Regions from separate parts of the Pseudoxanthomonas sp. LARHCG66 genome, predicted to be linked through region 1. Evidence: predicted binding sites of a transcription regulator. Region 1 holds the regulator's gene; each other region holds the start of a gene.
The links. The regulator FliA, encoded in region 1, starts transcription of late flagellar genes. The targets are predictions, from matches to a motif close to TAAAGTTTNNCNNNCNNNGGCCGATAA.

Region 1 (3,445 bases):
GAGGATTTCCTGCGCTTCGATCAGGAAGTCGGCGGCGATTTCAGGGGTGACGGCGGACATGGGCGGGGCAGGTACCGGGACGGGTGATCAGCGGGAGGAATCGAGCAGGTGCAGGGCGTGCGCGTGGCGACGCCGCAGGAAGCGGCCGACCAGAACATCGCAGACCAGCAGCGATCCCACGAACAGCAGGACGAGGGGATGGCAGGAACGGCGGGCGGAAGCGTCGGGCATGGCAGGTCTCCGGTTCCGCTGCGCGTTCGCGGGTGCCTACAGCCCCAGTCCGGAGAGCAGGTCGTCTGCGTCGTTCTGTGAAAACGCGTTGCGGTCCAGACCAGCAACGGCCGGACCGGCCAGATCTGAAGGGTTCTTCTTCTCCGGCGGCGGCAGGCCCAGCGCGCCGAAGCCCTCGTGCACGCGACGGACGATGCCCGCGACGCGACGGATGATCTGGCCGGTGAGGTCCTGGTAGCTCTGCGCCAGGGCCATCTCCGACAGCCCCTTGCCGATGCTGTCCACCAGCGCCGCCTGCTCGGGCGACAGCGCGGTGCCCTTCAGTTGGGTGGCGTAGCCACGGCACTGTTCGGCCAGGTCCAGCGTGGTGTGGCTGGCCTGTTCGGTCATTTCCACCACATGGTCCAGGCGCGCGCAGGCGTCGTCCAGCTCGCCCGGTCCGGTGGGCGGCAGTTCGCCCAGCGTCTGCGCCAGCTCGCGCGCCAGGCGGCCCAGGCCCTGCATCATCGGCTGCGTGCGCCAGGCGGCGATGGCATCCAGTTCGCGGCGCCAGCCGGCTTCGTCGCCCTGTTCCAGGGCATCCAGCGCGTGCTGCAGTTTTTCCACCAGCGCGGCGCGTGCGCCGGCGACATCGGCCACGGCGCTCATCAGGCAGCGGCTCCCAGGCGTTCGAAGATCTTGCCCAGCTTCTCTTCCAGCGTCTGCGCGGTGAACGGCTTGATGATGTAGCCGTTCACGCCGTTCTGCGCCGCCTCGATGATCTGCTCGCGCTTGGCCTCGGCGGTGACCATCAGCACCGGCAGGGTCTTGTAGCGGTCGTCGGCGCGGATGGCCTTCAGCAGCTCGATGCCGGTCATGCCGGGCATGTTCCAGTCGGTGACCACGAACTCGAAGCTGCCCTGGGACAGTGCGGTCAACGCGCTGTTGCCGTCTTCGGCCTCGGCGGTATTGGTATAGCCCAGGTCATTGAGCAGATTCTTGATGATGCGGCGCATGGTGGAAAAGTCGTCCACGATGAGGATGCGCATGTTCTTGTTGGCGGTCACATCGAACTCCAGTAAAGCGTGCCCGGTCAGGGGCTACGGCAAGGCAGGGGCTGCACGCGGCGGCCTACCGGAGCCTTATCGGCAGGCCGTGGGGATTCTTCAGTCGTTGTCTTCCAGGCCGGCGTCGGCCTTCTCGAACACCTGCAGGCGTCCGCGCAGCCGCACCATGGCCTGGCCGTGGATCTGGCAGACGCGCGACTCGCTGACGCCGAGGACGGCGCCGATCTCCTTCAGGTTGAGCTCCTGCTCGTAGTACATGGACAGCACCAGCTGCTCCCGTTCGGGCAGGTGGCCGATGGCCTTGACCAGTTGCTGGCGGAACTCGCTGCGCTCCAAGTGCTGCTGCGGCGAGGGGCCGCCGGTACGCGCGGTGTTGGGTTCGCCATGGTCGTCGATGTGCGATTCCAGGCTCAGCACCTGGCCACGCGCGGCATCTTCCATCAGGCGCAGGTATTCGGGCAGCGGCATTTCCATCGCGCTCGCCACTTCGGTGGCGATGGCGGCACGGCCGGTGCGCTGTTCGATCTCGCGCACGGTGGCGGCCGCCTGGCGGGCGCGACGGTGGACCGAGCGCGGTACCCAGTCGCCGCGGCGGATCTCGTCGATCATCGACCCGCGGATGCGGATGGAGGCGTAGGTCTCGAACGAGGCGCCCTGCTCGGCATCGTAGCTGCGCGAGGCTTCCAGCAGGCCGATCATGCCGGCCTGCACCAGGTCGTCGATCTCCACGCTGGCCGGCAGGCGCGCGGCCAGGTGATGGGCGATGCGGCGGACCAGGTCGGCATGCTGGGTGACGAAATCGTTCGCACTGCTGCGTTGTACGGCGCGGTATTGGGCGGCGGCGGTGTTCATGCGGCGACTCCCCGCTGGATCAGGCGTTCGACGAAGAACTCGACGTTGCCGCGCGCTCCCAGCGGCGGCTGCCAGCGTGCGGTCATGCGCGCGATCTCGGCGATGGCGCGGGCCGATGGGCTGCCCGGATAGGCTTTCACGACGGGCTGCTGGCGCTGCACCGCACGGCGCAGCCAGTCGTCCTGCGGCACCGCGCCGAGGTAGTGCAGGGCGACATCGCCGAGGAAACGCTCGCAGACGCGGGCGAGTTTTTCATACAGCTTCCGGCCCTCGTTGGGGTCGCGGACCATGTTGGCGATGACGTGCACGCGGTCCAGGCCGCGCTCGCGCGCGAGCACCTTGATCAGCGCGTAGGCGTCGGTGATCGAGGCCGGCTCGTCGCAGACCACCACCACGGTGTCCTGCGCGGCCTGGCAGAAGGTCAGCACGCTGTCGGTGATGCCGGCGGCGGTGTCGACCACCATGAAATCCAGCGCCCGCTGCAGTTCGGAGAACACGTTGACCAGGCCCACGTGCTCGGCCGGCGCCAGTTCGGCCATGTGGCGGAAACCCGACGAGGCGGGAACCACCAGCACGCCCTCGGGGCCTTCCAGCAGTACGTCTTCCAGTCCGCAACGTCCTGCGACCAGGTCGGCGAGGGTGAACTTCGGCGACAACCCGAGCAGCACGTCCACGTTGGCCAGGCCCAGGTCGGCGTCCATCAGCAGCGTGCGCTTGCCCATTTCGGCCAGCGACACGGCCAGGTTGACCGACACGTTGGTCTTGCCCACGCCGCCCTTGCCACCGGTGATGGCGATGACGCGCACGGGATGGAATGCGCCGGCGGCCGGCGGCGTGCTGCGGGGATTGGTCTGCAGCAGGTGGTCAGGCGACATGGGTGGCCTCGGTCGAGCAGGGTTCGTCGGCTTCGCGGCGCAGCTGGTCCAGCCGCAGCACGAGGTGGGCGCTGTTGGCGCGGTGGAGATCGTGGGGAACGCGCTGGCCGTCGGTTACCCAGGTCATCGGCAGCTGGTGGTCCACGACTACCGACAGGGCGCTGCCCAGGCGGCCTGTCTCGTCCAGCTTGGTCAGCACCACGCCTTGCGGCTGCACGCTGCTGAAGCGGCGGACGACCTCGTCCAGGTCGGAGAAGTGCGAGTTGGCCGGCAGGCACAGCAGGGTCTTCACCTGGCCCGATGCGCGCAGCCAGTTGAGCTGGCCCACCAGGTTGCGGTCGCGCTGGCCCAGGCCGGCGGTATCGATCAGTACCAGCTTGTAGTCGCGCAGGCGCTCCAGCAGCAGTGCGAGGGCCTGTGCGCTGTCGGCCTCGTGCACGG
Region 2 (3,445 bases), on a different contig from region 1:
TCTTCTTCGACGACTGTTCGATGTCGGTCATTGTGGTGACCACGCGACCGACCACCTCACCGCCCTGCGAGGCGACACCTGCGGCGCCGATGGCCAACTGGTTGGCCTGGCGGGCGGACTCGGCGTTCTGGCGCACGGTGGAGGTCAGTTCCTCCATCGAGGCGGCGGTTTCTTCCAGGTTGGCGGCCTGCTGCTCGGTACGGCGCGAGAGGTCGCTGTTGCCGGACGCGATTTCGCCGGCAGCGGTGTTGATGCTGGTGGAAGCGTCCTGGATGCGGCCGACGATGTCGGTCAGCTGGGCGACGGTGGCATTGGCATCGTCGCGCATGCTGGCGAACACGCCGTGGAAGTCGCCTTCCATCCGCGCGGTCAGGTCGCCCTTGGACAGCGACTGCAGCACGCCGGAGACCGAGTCCACGCTGCCCGCGATGGCGACCAGCAGGCCGTTCAACTGTTGCGACAGCGCCAGCAGGAAGCCCTGCTTGCCCGACTCGGAGATGCGCCCGCTCAGGTCGCCCTGTGCCGCCGCCTGCACGATGCGCGTCACTTCCTGTTCCACCATCACTTCGGCAGTGCGGTCGGCCCACTCGACCACGTAGCCGATGCGCTGGCCTTCGCCGTCGGTCACGGGGTTGATGATCAGCTGCATGATGCGGCCGCCCACGCTGATCTGCGCGCGATGCGTGCCTTGCAGCTGGGCCAGCATGCGCGACTGGTGCTCGGGCTTCTTGTGGAAGATGTCGATGCTGCTGCCGATGACCGTACGCACATCGAAGGCGGGCAGGTCGCGGCGTAGGTCCTGTTCCACGTCGCCCAGCATCTTCATCAATGGCCGGTTGGCATAGACGATGGTGCGGTCAGCGTCGGCGATCATGACGTTGGTTGTCACATCCTCCAGTGCGGTGCGGATGCGCAGGCTTTCCTTCGCCACCACGGCGTCGCGCTCGATGCGCTCGCGCAGGTTGCCCTGCATGCTGCGCATGGCCTTCATCAGGGTGCCGATCTCGTCGTCGCGACCGACATCGATCTGGCTGTCCAGCTTGCCGCTTGCGATATCGTCGGCCACGCGCACGGCGCCGGCCAGCGGCACACCGACCTGGCGACGCAGCAGCCAGAACACGGCGCCGCACAGCAACACAGCACCCAGCGCACCCACTGCGACCACCGTCCACAGCACGGCACGCGCTTCGCGCATCAGCACCGCACGCGGCACCACCACGCCCAGCGCGAAGCGCTCCTGCGCGGCGCCGATCTGCAGCGGCACGTAGGCTTCCATCACCGTTTCACCCGCGGCATCGGTCGCCTCGCGGAACACCGGCTTGCCGGCGGCCACCTGCTTGATGACGTCGGCAGCGTGGGCGCCTGCATATGGCTTGCCGACCGAGGCGGCATCCTTGTCCGCGATGACCACGCCGGCCGGCGTGAGCAGGCGGACGAAGCCGGCATCCATCGGCGTGAGCTTCGCGATGCGCTCCTGCAGCGATTGCAGCGCGAAGTCCACGGTCATCACGCCGAGGTAGTCGCCGTCCTGCAGGATGGGCGTGGACAGCGTGGTCATCAGCACGTCCTTGCCGGCGATCTTGTAGACGTAGGGCTCGGCGACCACCGGACGCTTGAGTTCGCGCGGGCGACGGTACCAGTCGCCGGCACCGGGAACTTCGTAATCGCGCAGGGCTTCCAGCAGCGGGGCGCCATTGCTCCATGCCCAGTAGCTCATGAAGCGGCCGGTGTCGTCGTGGCCTTCGGCGCCGATGTGGTCCGCATCCTTGCCGTCGAAGGCATCGGGTTCCCATAGCGTACCGACGCCGACCCATTCCGGGTGCGCTTCCAGCTGGCGCTTGAAGATGGCGCTGGCGGCACTGCGGCTGATGCCGTCGTCCCCGCGCTGGGCAAGCAATGCATGCGCGAGCGCATCGTTACCGTCGAAGGCGCGGGTGAGTTCGCCCGAGATGCGCTGTGCCTCCTGGTTCGCCAGCCCTTCCATCGTGGTCCGCGCACTGGCCAGCAGGGACTGGCTGCTGCGCAGGTAGCTGGCCGCGGCGGCAACGCCGAAGGCGAGCAGGGCCACCAAGGCGGTGCCGTACATCACGCGTGTGGCGATGCTGCGGGAGGAGGATCGGGAAGGAGTGGATGACATGCTGGCCTCTTGCGGACTGGACGGTACGGCTTGGCGATGCCTGCGAGTGCAAGCACGACCTTGGATGGCCGTGACGCCGGTATGCAGGACCGTTACAGGGAGGTATCGGCGCGTGCGCGGGGAGGTTGAGCGGGTGTCGGCCAGAACCGACGAAAGGCGTCCGGAAGGCGGACGCAGATCACGCAGCGCCGCGTTCGCGGGCGCTGCGCTGGCGTTCGAGGCGGAAGATGTAGCGCTGGATCAGCGCATCGCCCCCGCGCGGCAGATCGGTGAACTGGCAGCCGGCACGCCAGCTTTCGGAGCCGTTCTGGTTGAGCTGGCGATGCAGGCTCTTGACCATCAGGCGGATGCACAGCGGGCCGCTGTCGGGCAGGTGCAGGAGGCTGCCGGGGAATTCCTTGTAGGGGCGGAGCGTCGGCTCTTCGGCCTGCACGGCCAGCGCGATGCCGCCGCCGCTGATGTCCAGCACGCGATAGTTGCGGTAGGTGGTCTCGCCGTCCGGGTGACGCTCGGCGACGGCGCACTCCATGGGCTGCGTCACCGGCACCTGCAGGCGGTAGAACTCGCGACGCTGCAGGCGCAGGATGCTGTCCGGCAGCGGCGCGAAGAAGGCGACCTGGCCTTCCTTCTGCACGCGTTGCAGGTCATGGAGCTTGAACTGCACGTGGATGCGGTCGAGCCGGGAGACGCAGGTGACGTGGCTCGCTTCCTCGATGCTGCGGTTGATGGTCTCCGAGGCGCTGCCATCAATCAGCACGCCGTCTTCGTCCTCCAGTACTTCGATGATGGAGGTGGGGAAGGTGTGGTTGCGCGGCATCGCGCAACCACTGACGAGCGCGCGCCTGGCGATCAGCGACTGCAGGATCTGCCGGATCTCGTATTCGCCATGCACCAAGTACTTTTCTTCTTCGTCGTACCTGACGGGATCGGCCAGAGGGGCGTCGCTGGGCTCGGTCATGCGGGCGTCGGAAAGCGTCTTGGCAAGGATGGCGTCACAGGCTGTATCGGCGGGCGTGGCAGCATCTTTAGGGTGCCGCAGGCTGTGTGGAGAGTGCCGGACCGGGACCTCGGGTGGGTGAGGCTATCGATCAAGACGGATGCTGATTGTGAGAGGGCCGGCGGGACGTAAATGTACTTACCCGACTTGCCGTCTTCCCGGTTATGCGGGGACCGTGTAGCGTTCTGGCTTGTTCACGAGGCGGCCATCCGCCGCACCTTTTGCAAGGCAGCTGAAGAGGGGATAGGGATGTTCAGAGGGTTCTCGATCATCGCGGTGATCGCGATGCTGGGTGTGGTGGGAGAAGTTCG
Region 3 (3,445 bases), on a different contig from region 1:
AACCACATGACCCGCTACGGCCAGCAGGAGACCCTTTCGTTGCCGGCGGGCGACTACCGCGTCACCGGCATCGGCCTGGAGATGACCACCGCGTTCAGCGTGAAGAAGGTGCTGGAACGGGGCGCGTTCGTGAACGAGGACGTGGTGACGTTCCGGATCGAGCCGGGCAAGACCACCACGCTGTCGGTGAATCCGGTGATCCGTCGCGACGCGACCTTCGCGGTCAATTTCTGGATGCCCACACTGATGACGCGCGTCATGACCGAGGCCGGCGAAACGCCGGAAACCGCGCTCAACACGCGTGGCCCCGCCTCGATCGCCTGGCCGCAGTACACGGGACCGCTGAAGTTCGTCGCCAAGTGAGGCAGTGCGGGGGCTGACGGCGGATAGCGGACAGCGTTCCAGTCGTGGGGTCGACTGCGGCTGCTGCGCCGCAGCATAATGCGTCATGGACGTTACGCCCCCGATTTCTTTCCCTTCCGTCGCCGACCAGCTCACCGCGCGCCAGATCGGCCTGATCCTGTTCGCGCTGACGCTGGGGGGCTTCGCCATCGGCACCAGCGAATTCGCCAGCATGGGGCTGATGCCGAACATGGTGGCCTCGCTCGGCGTGACCGAGCCGCAGGTCGGCCACCTGATCAGCGCCTACGCGCTGGGCGTGGTGGTGGGCGCGCCGCTGCTGGCCATCCTCGGTGCGGGCTGGAAGCGCAAGACGCTGCTGCTCGCCCTGATGGGCTTCTATGCGCTCGGCAACCTGGCCAGCGCACTCGGGCCGACCTACGAAAGCCTGTTGGTGTTCCGCTTCATCGCCGGGCTACCGCATGGCGCGTACTTCGGCGTGGCCGCACTGACGGCGGTGGCGATCAGTCCGCCCAACAAGCGCGGCCGTGCGATCAGCCTGGTGATGCTGGGCCTGACGCTGGCCATCCTGATCGGCAATCCGCTGGCGACCTGGCTGGGCCAGATGATCGACTGGCGCTGGGTGTTCGCCTTCGTCGCGATCATCGCGCTGGTGACGGGCGTGTTGCTGGCGGTCTGGCTGCCGGTCGGCATCGATGGCCCGAAGGCCAGGCCACTGGATGAGCTGCGAGCCTTCAACCGCGTGCCAGTCTGGCAGGCGCTGGGCATCGGCGCGATCGGTTTCGCGGGCATGTTCTGCGTCTTCAGCTACCTCGCGCCGACGATGCTTGACGTGACGCGCGTATCGCCGGCCTGGATCCCGCTGGGCCTGGCCGGTTTCGGCGTGGGCGGCGTGATCGGCAACTTCGTCGGTGGCTGGCTGTTCGACCGTTTCCAGCTGCGCGGCGCGTGGATGGTGCTGGCGTGGGCGATCGTGGCGCTGCTGCTGTTTCCGTGGCTGGCGACCACGTTGCCGACGATCCTGCTGGCCACCGTCGCCATCGGTCTGATGGGCGCGCTGGGGCCGATCCTGCAGTCGCACCTGATGGATGTGGCGGGCGATGCACAGACGCTTGCCGCCGCATCACACCACGCGGCCTTCAATACCGCGAATGCACTCGGCCCCTGGCTGGGCGGCATGGCGATCACCGCCGGCCTGGGCTGGACATCGACCGGCTACGTCGGTGCGGCGACCGCCGTGGTGGGCCTGCTGGTCTATGCATGGGCGCGGCATACCGCCCGTGCCGAGGCGACGGCGCTCGCCTGCGAGCTGACGCGCTGAGCTACGCGCGCTGTCGTGCGGCAACATGCGTGTCATCAAACTGAAACAAAGAGATGGCGGTCGTGGATTGCGGAATGCAGGGCGGTGGCGCGTCAATTCGCCGTGCCGCGCGCCGCTAAGGAAGGTGTATTCCTTCCCAACGTCGTACCGCCATGTCGTCCTATTCCGCTTCCCGCCCCCTCAGCCTGCAGACCAAGCTGCTGGGCGCCCTGACCCTGGGGCTTGCCGTCATCCTGTTGTGCGCGCTGGCCGGCCTGGGTTCGGCGTGGCTCAGTCTTTCCACCGAGGTGCCCGAAGAGGTGGCCCAGGCCGCGGAGGGTGAGCGCCTGAGCCGCGACTTCCGCGTGCAGGTGCAGGAGTGGAAGAACATCCTCATCCGCGGACACGACGAGGAGCAGCGGGCGAAGTACGTCGGCGCCTTCGATCGGAAGGGGCGCGAGGTGGCCGCCCTGGCGAAGACCCTGTCCAGCGGGATCGCCGATCCGCAGGCGCGCAGGCTGGCGGCCGATTTCGCCACCCAGCATCACGCGTTGGAAGGCAACTACCGCGCCGCACTGGTGCAGTTCGCGGCAGGGGGCTACGACACGCAGGAAGGCGATCGCCTGGTGAAGGGCATGGACCGCCAGTTGGGCGAGACGCTCGAAGCCCTGGTGGCGCGCACCAAGACGATTGCCGATGCGGCAGTGGTGGCGCGCTCGCAGGACGCGCGTCGCATGCTGGTGGGGTGCGCGGCCCTGTCGGTGGTGGCGGCGATCGTGCTGGTACTGGTACTGGCGTGGTGGATACGGCGGTCGGTGATCCGTCCTGTGGTCGAGGCCGCCGCTGCCGCGCGGGCGGTCGCGGCCGGGCGCCTGGACAAGCGGGTCGACGTGCGCAGTGGCGACGAGATCGGCCAGTTGGGCACGGCGATGGCCGACATGACCGCGACCCTGCAGGGCGTCATCGCCGAGCAGGGCGAAATGGCGTTGCGCCACGACGAAGGCAGCATCAGCTTCCGCATGGACGATTCGCGCTTCCCCGGCGAATACGGGCGCATGGTGCGTGACACCAACGCGCTGGTGGCGTCGCACATCGCGGTGATGCAGCGGCTGGTGGAGATCATGCAGTGCTACGCGGTCGGCGACCTGTCCATCGACATGGAGGCGCTGCCCGGTGAGAAAGCCGCATTGACGGACGCCATGCGCACCACCAAGGCGAATCTCTCTGCGATCAACGCCGAAATCAGGCAGCTGGCACTGGCGGCGGCGTCGGGCGACTTCAGCCGTCGCGGCGACACGCAGCGATACCAGCACGATTTCCGCAACATGGTGGACGGCCTGAATCGCCTGATGGAAACCACGGATGGCAACCTGGCGGATGTGTCGTCGCTGCTGCAGGCCATCGCGCGCGGCGACCTGACGGCGCGCATGGAAGGCGACTTCCACGGCGTGTTCGCCACCATGCGGGACGATGCCAATGCCACGGTGGCGCAACTGCGCACCATCGTGCGCCAGATCCAGGGCGCGTCATCGTCGATCAACACGGCAGCGGGGGAGATCGCAGCAGGCAACAGCGACCTGTCGCGCCGCACCGAGCAGCAGGCGGCCAATCTGGAAGAAACCGCCGCTTCGATGGAAGAACTGACCTCCACGGTGCGCCAGAACGCCGAATCCGCACGCCAGGCGAATCAGCTGGCGATCGGTGCGGCCAGCGTGGCATCGGAAGGCGGTGCGACGGTCGCACGCGTGGTCACGACGATGACCGAGATCGAGCAGTCTTCCCGGA
Region 4 (3,445 bases), on a different contig from region 1:
CCGCGCCCTTCAGCACCTGGTCGCCGGTCAGCGCCGAGGTGAAGCCGCCGACGGTGGTGTTCAGTTCGCTGATGCCCTGCACGGTGGAGAACTGCGCCAACTGGGCGACGAACTCGCTGTTGGACAGCGGCTTGAGCGGATCCTGGTGGCTCAGCTGCTCGGTCATCAGGCGCATGAAGTCGGCCTGGCCCAGCGTGTCGGCCTTCTTGGTCGTGGCAGCGCCCGACGTGGCGTTGTTGATGGCGGCGAACGGATCGCCATTGATGGTGGTCATGTGCGTGGTCGCTCGGTGGGAGGGCGTCAGCGGCCCATGGTCAGGGTGGCCAGGGCGAGTTCCTTGGCGGTGTTCAGTACTTCCACGCCGGCCTGGTAGCCGCGTGATGCCGAGATCAGGTTGACCATCTGCGCGACTGGATCGACATCGGGCGCGTAGACGTAACCATCGCCATCGGCCATCGGGTGGCCGGGCTCGTAGCGCTTGATCGGCGGTGCTTCGCTCCGGGTGATCTCCTTCACCTGCACCGATGTCAGCGAGCCGTCCGCATTCAGCGGTCGCGCCTGGAAGATCGGCTCGATGGGCTTGTAGACCGCCTCGGGCGAGGATGCGATGGAATCCGCGTTGGAGAGATTGCTGGCGATGGTGTTCAGGCGCACCGATTGCGCCTGCAGCGCGGAACCGGCGACGTCGAAGATGGGCAGGTTGCTCATGGCGCGTCCCCCTACTGGCCGGTGATCGCGGTGAGCATGGTGCGCACCTTGGATTCGATGAAGCTGAGCGAGGCGCGGTATTCCAGCGCCGCGCGGCCGTAGGCGGCACGTTCGGTATCGGCGTCGACGGTGTTGCCGTCCAGGCTGGGCTGCACGCCGGCACGTTCGAAGATGCGCGGGGTGGCATTGAGCAGGGTCAGGTGCTGCTCGCTGGTGGTCAGCAAAGGGGAGGCCTTGGCCGCCGCGCTCTCCAGCGCAGCCTGGAAGTTCAGGTCCTTCGCCTTGTAGTTCGGCGTGTCCGCGTTGGACAGGTTGCTGGCGATCAGCTGCATGCGCTGCTCGCGCAGGGGCAGGGCCGCTCCGTGGACACCCAGGTAGTTGGAGATGGGATTGGACATGGCACCGCTCCGGCAGACCGTTGCCGGGGATGCTGCAAGGCGTGTGCCAGAACGGGGCAGGTCGGCATCCGGGCAGGCAGTGATTCCCGGTGCCGTCATCCCAGCGAACGCCGGGATCCATCTTGATCCCGCCCTTTGCCTCTTACCTCTTCCGTGGGAAAAGCAAATGGGTCCCAGCGTTCGCTGGGACGACGATCAGGCCGCCATCTGCGCCGCAACCACCTGGTTCAGGCGGAACAGCACGTGCTCGGCCAGTTCGTGCGGGCTGTACTTCGCCACGAAGGCATTCGCGCCCACGCGTTCCACCATGGCGTTGTTGAACACGCCCGACAGCGAGGTGTGCAGCAGCACGTACAGGCCGGCCAGGCCCGGGTGGCGACGGATTTCCGTCGTCAGGGTGTAGCCGTCCATGGCCGGCATCTCGATGTCCGAGATGACCATGGCGTAGCGCTCGGCCGGATTCTCGCCGGCGGCGTGCACCTGCAAGAGGTGGTCCAGCGCCTGGCGGCCGTCGGACAGCAGGGTGGTGGTCACGCCCAGTTGCTCCAGCACGCTGCGGATCTGCGAGCGCGCCACGCGCGAGTCGTCCACCACCAGCACCTGCAGCGGCGGTGCGTCCGCGGGCAGGGCCATCTCGGGCGCCAGCGTGGCGTCCATGCGCGACTGGCAGATGTCGGCCAGCACGCTTTCCACGTCGATCACCTGGATGAGTTCGCCCTGGAAGCGCGTCACGGCGGTCAGGTAGCTGTTCTCGGCGCCGAGTTCCGGAGGCGGGTGGATGTCTTCCACCGCGATGTTGACGATGCGTTCGACGCCGCTGACCAGGAATCCCTGCACGGAGCGGTTGAATTCGGTGACCACCAGGTAATTGGGGGTGTTCTCCGGATTCGGGTCGCGTTCGGGGTGGCGGATGCTCAGGCCCAGGTCCAGCACCGGCACCGAGCGGCCGCGCACGTCGGCCACGCCGACGAATTCGGTGGGCAATCCGGGCAACTGGAACAGATCGGGCCGGCGCAGGACTTCCTGCACCTTGAATACGTTGACGCCAAAAAGCTGACGCCCGCCCAGGCGGAACAGCAGCAGGGCGAGGCGGTTGTGGCCGGCCAGGCGGGTGCGCTGGTCGATGCGGTTGAGCAGATCCTGGGTCATGCACAGCATATCGGCCTCTTCGAGGGGCGCTTGAGCGTCGTTGCTTGTTCCTTCTTCCCGCTTGCGGGGAGAAGGTGCCCGAAGAGCCTGCCCCCGCACGTGATGCGGGGGCGGATCAGGGGCAGAGCGCGGTGCTGGGGCGGCGCCAACGCAGCGCTGGCTTCGTTCGCCCCTCACCCGCCTTCGGCACCCTCTCCCCGCATGCGGGGAGAGGGAGAGGGGCACTCCTTTTCCCATTGAAGTCCCCTTCTCCCCGTTTACGGGGAGAAGGTGCCCGGCGGGCGGATGAGGGGCGAGCGGAGTCAGGGCATCGTCCAATCAAGAAACATCGTCCACATGCGTGCGCGTTCTTTCCCAAACTCGATGCGCCTTGCGACGCCAGTGAATGCGGCTCTGGCACGCCCCTTGCAGCTTCCCGGCCGATGAACCTCCGGATCCCGCCCATGCTGCGCCTGACCCTCGCCCTGATCGGCGGCCTGACCGCATGCACCGTGCTGGCGGCCGACTTCCACAGCGTGGACAGCATCAAGGCCGCCGCCCTGGGCGCCCTGCCTGCCGGCAGCGAGGCCGAGGCCACACTGGACTCCGCCTTGCGCCTGCCACGCTGCGACGCATCGCTGGTGGCACGCGTCCAGGGTAGCCACAGCGTGGAAGTCAGCTGCCCGGATGGCTGGCGCCTGTTCGTGCCGGTGCGGGTACGACGCAGCCAGACCGTGCTGGTGCTGAGCCGCGGCATCGCACCGGGCGAAACGATCACCGCCGACGCGTTCATTCCCGAAACCCGCGACGCGTCGCGCATCGTCGGCGCCGCCGTCGCTGATCCATCCCAGGCCCTGGGCCGCGTGGCACGGCGCATGCTGTCGGCAGGCACGGTACTGTCGGCCACCGATCTGGTCGCCCAGCGCCTGGTCCGCCGCGGCGACAACGTGGCGCTGGTGTCCCGTCGCGGCGGGGTGGAAGTGCGCGTGGCCGGCAAGGCGCTGGCGGATGCCGGCGAGAATGAGCGGGTCACCGTGGAGAACCTGTCCTCGCGCCGGGTGGTGCAGGGCGTGGTGGGCCCGGGCGGCGACGTCTGGGTCAACCGATGAAGAAATGTGGAACATGGCCCTCAAGTTGTTCCGGGGGCGGCCGATACCGAACGCGGGTGGAAGGAAACCGGGCAGCATCGGGTCCTTCCTCGGAAATGCGGC

Region 2: ACIPRS_RS18685 (methyl-accepting chemotaxis protein) is a predicted target of FliA. The motif match lies at 2,240-2,266, and genes of this name have one in related genera.
Region 3: ACIPRS_RS09230 (methyl-accepting chemotaxis protein) is a predicted target of FliA. The motif match lies at 1,774-1,800, and genes of this name have one in related genera.
Region 4: ACIPRS_RS17155 (chemotaxis protein) is a predicted target of FliA. The motif match lies at 2,263-2,289, and genes of this name have one in related genera.

Annotation. Positions count from the first base shown of each region.
Region 1 is NZ_JBIXJW010000010.1:33,870-37,314, reverse strand. Features, by position in the region: gene ACIPRS_RS18600 (chemotaxis protein CheA) at 1-60, opposite strand, end outside; gene ACIPRS_RS18595 (hypothetical protein) at 88-231, opposite strand; gene ACIPRS_RS18590 (protein phosphatase CheZ) at 268-879, opposite strand; gene ACIPRS_RS18585 (chemotaxis response regulator CheY) at 879-1,259, opposite strand; gene ACIPRS_RS18580 (RNA polymerase sigma factor FliA) at 1,377-2,129, opposite strand; partial or broken gene ACIPRS_RS18575 (MinD/ParA family protein) at 2,126-2,938, opposite strand; gene flhF (flagellar biosynthesis protein FlhF) at 2,994-3,445, opposite strand, start outside.
Region 2 is NZ_JBIXJW010000011.1:10,951-14,395, reverse strand. Features, by position in the region: gene ACIPRS_RS18685 (methyl-accepting chemotaxis protein) at 1-2,137, opposite strand, end outside; gene ACIPRS_RS18680 (flagellar brake protein) at 2,316-3,095, opposite strand; gene ACIPRS_RS18675 (RHS repeat-associated core domain-containing protein) at 3,384-3,445, shown strand, end outside.
Region 3 is NZ_JBIXJW010000002.1:486,178-489,622, reverse strand. Features, by position in the region: gene ACIPRS_RS09240 (hypothetical protein) at 1-363, shown strand, start outside; gene ACIPRS_RS09235 (MFS transporter) at 449-1,681, shown strand; gene ACIPRS_RS09230 (methyl-accepting chemotaxis protein) at 1,834-3,445, shown strand, end outside.
Region 4 is NZ_JBIXJW010000007.1:14,565-18,009, reverse strand. Features, by position in the region: gene ACIPRS_RS17170 (flagellar hook capping FlgD N-terminal domain-containing protein) at 1-274, opposite strand, end outside; gene flgC (flagellar basal body rod protein FlgC) at 301-708, opposite strand; gene flgB (flagellar basal body rod protein FlgB) at 720-1,106, opposite strand; gene ACIPRS_RS17155 (chemotaxis protein) at 1,302-2,255, opposite strand; gene flgA (flagellar basal body P-ring formation chaperone FlgA) at 2,699-3,343, shown strand.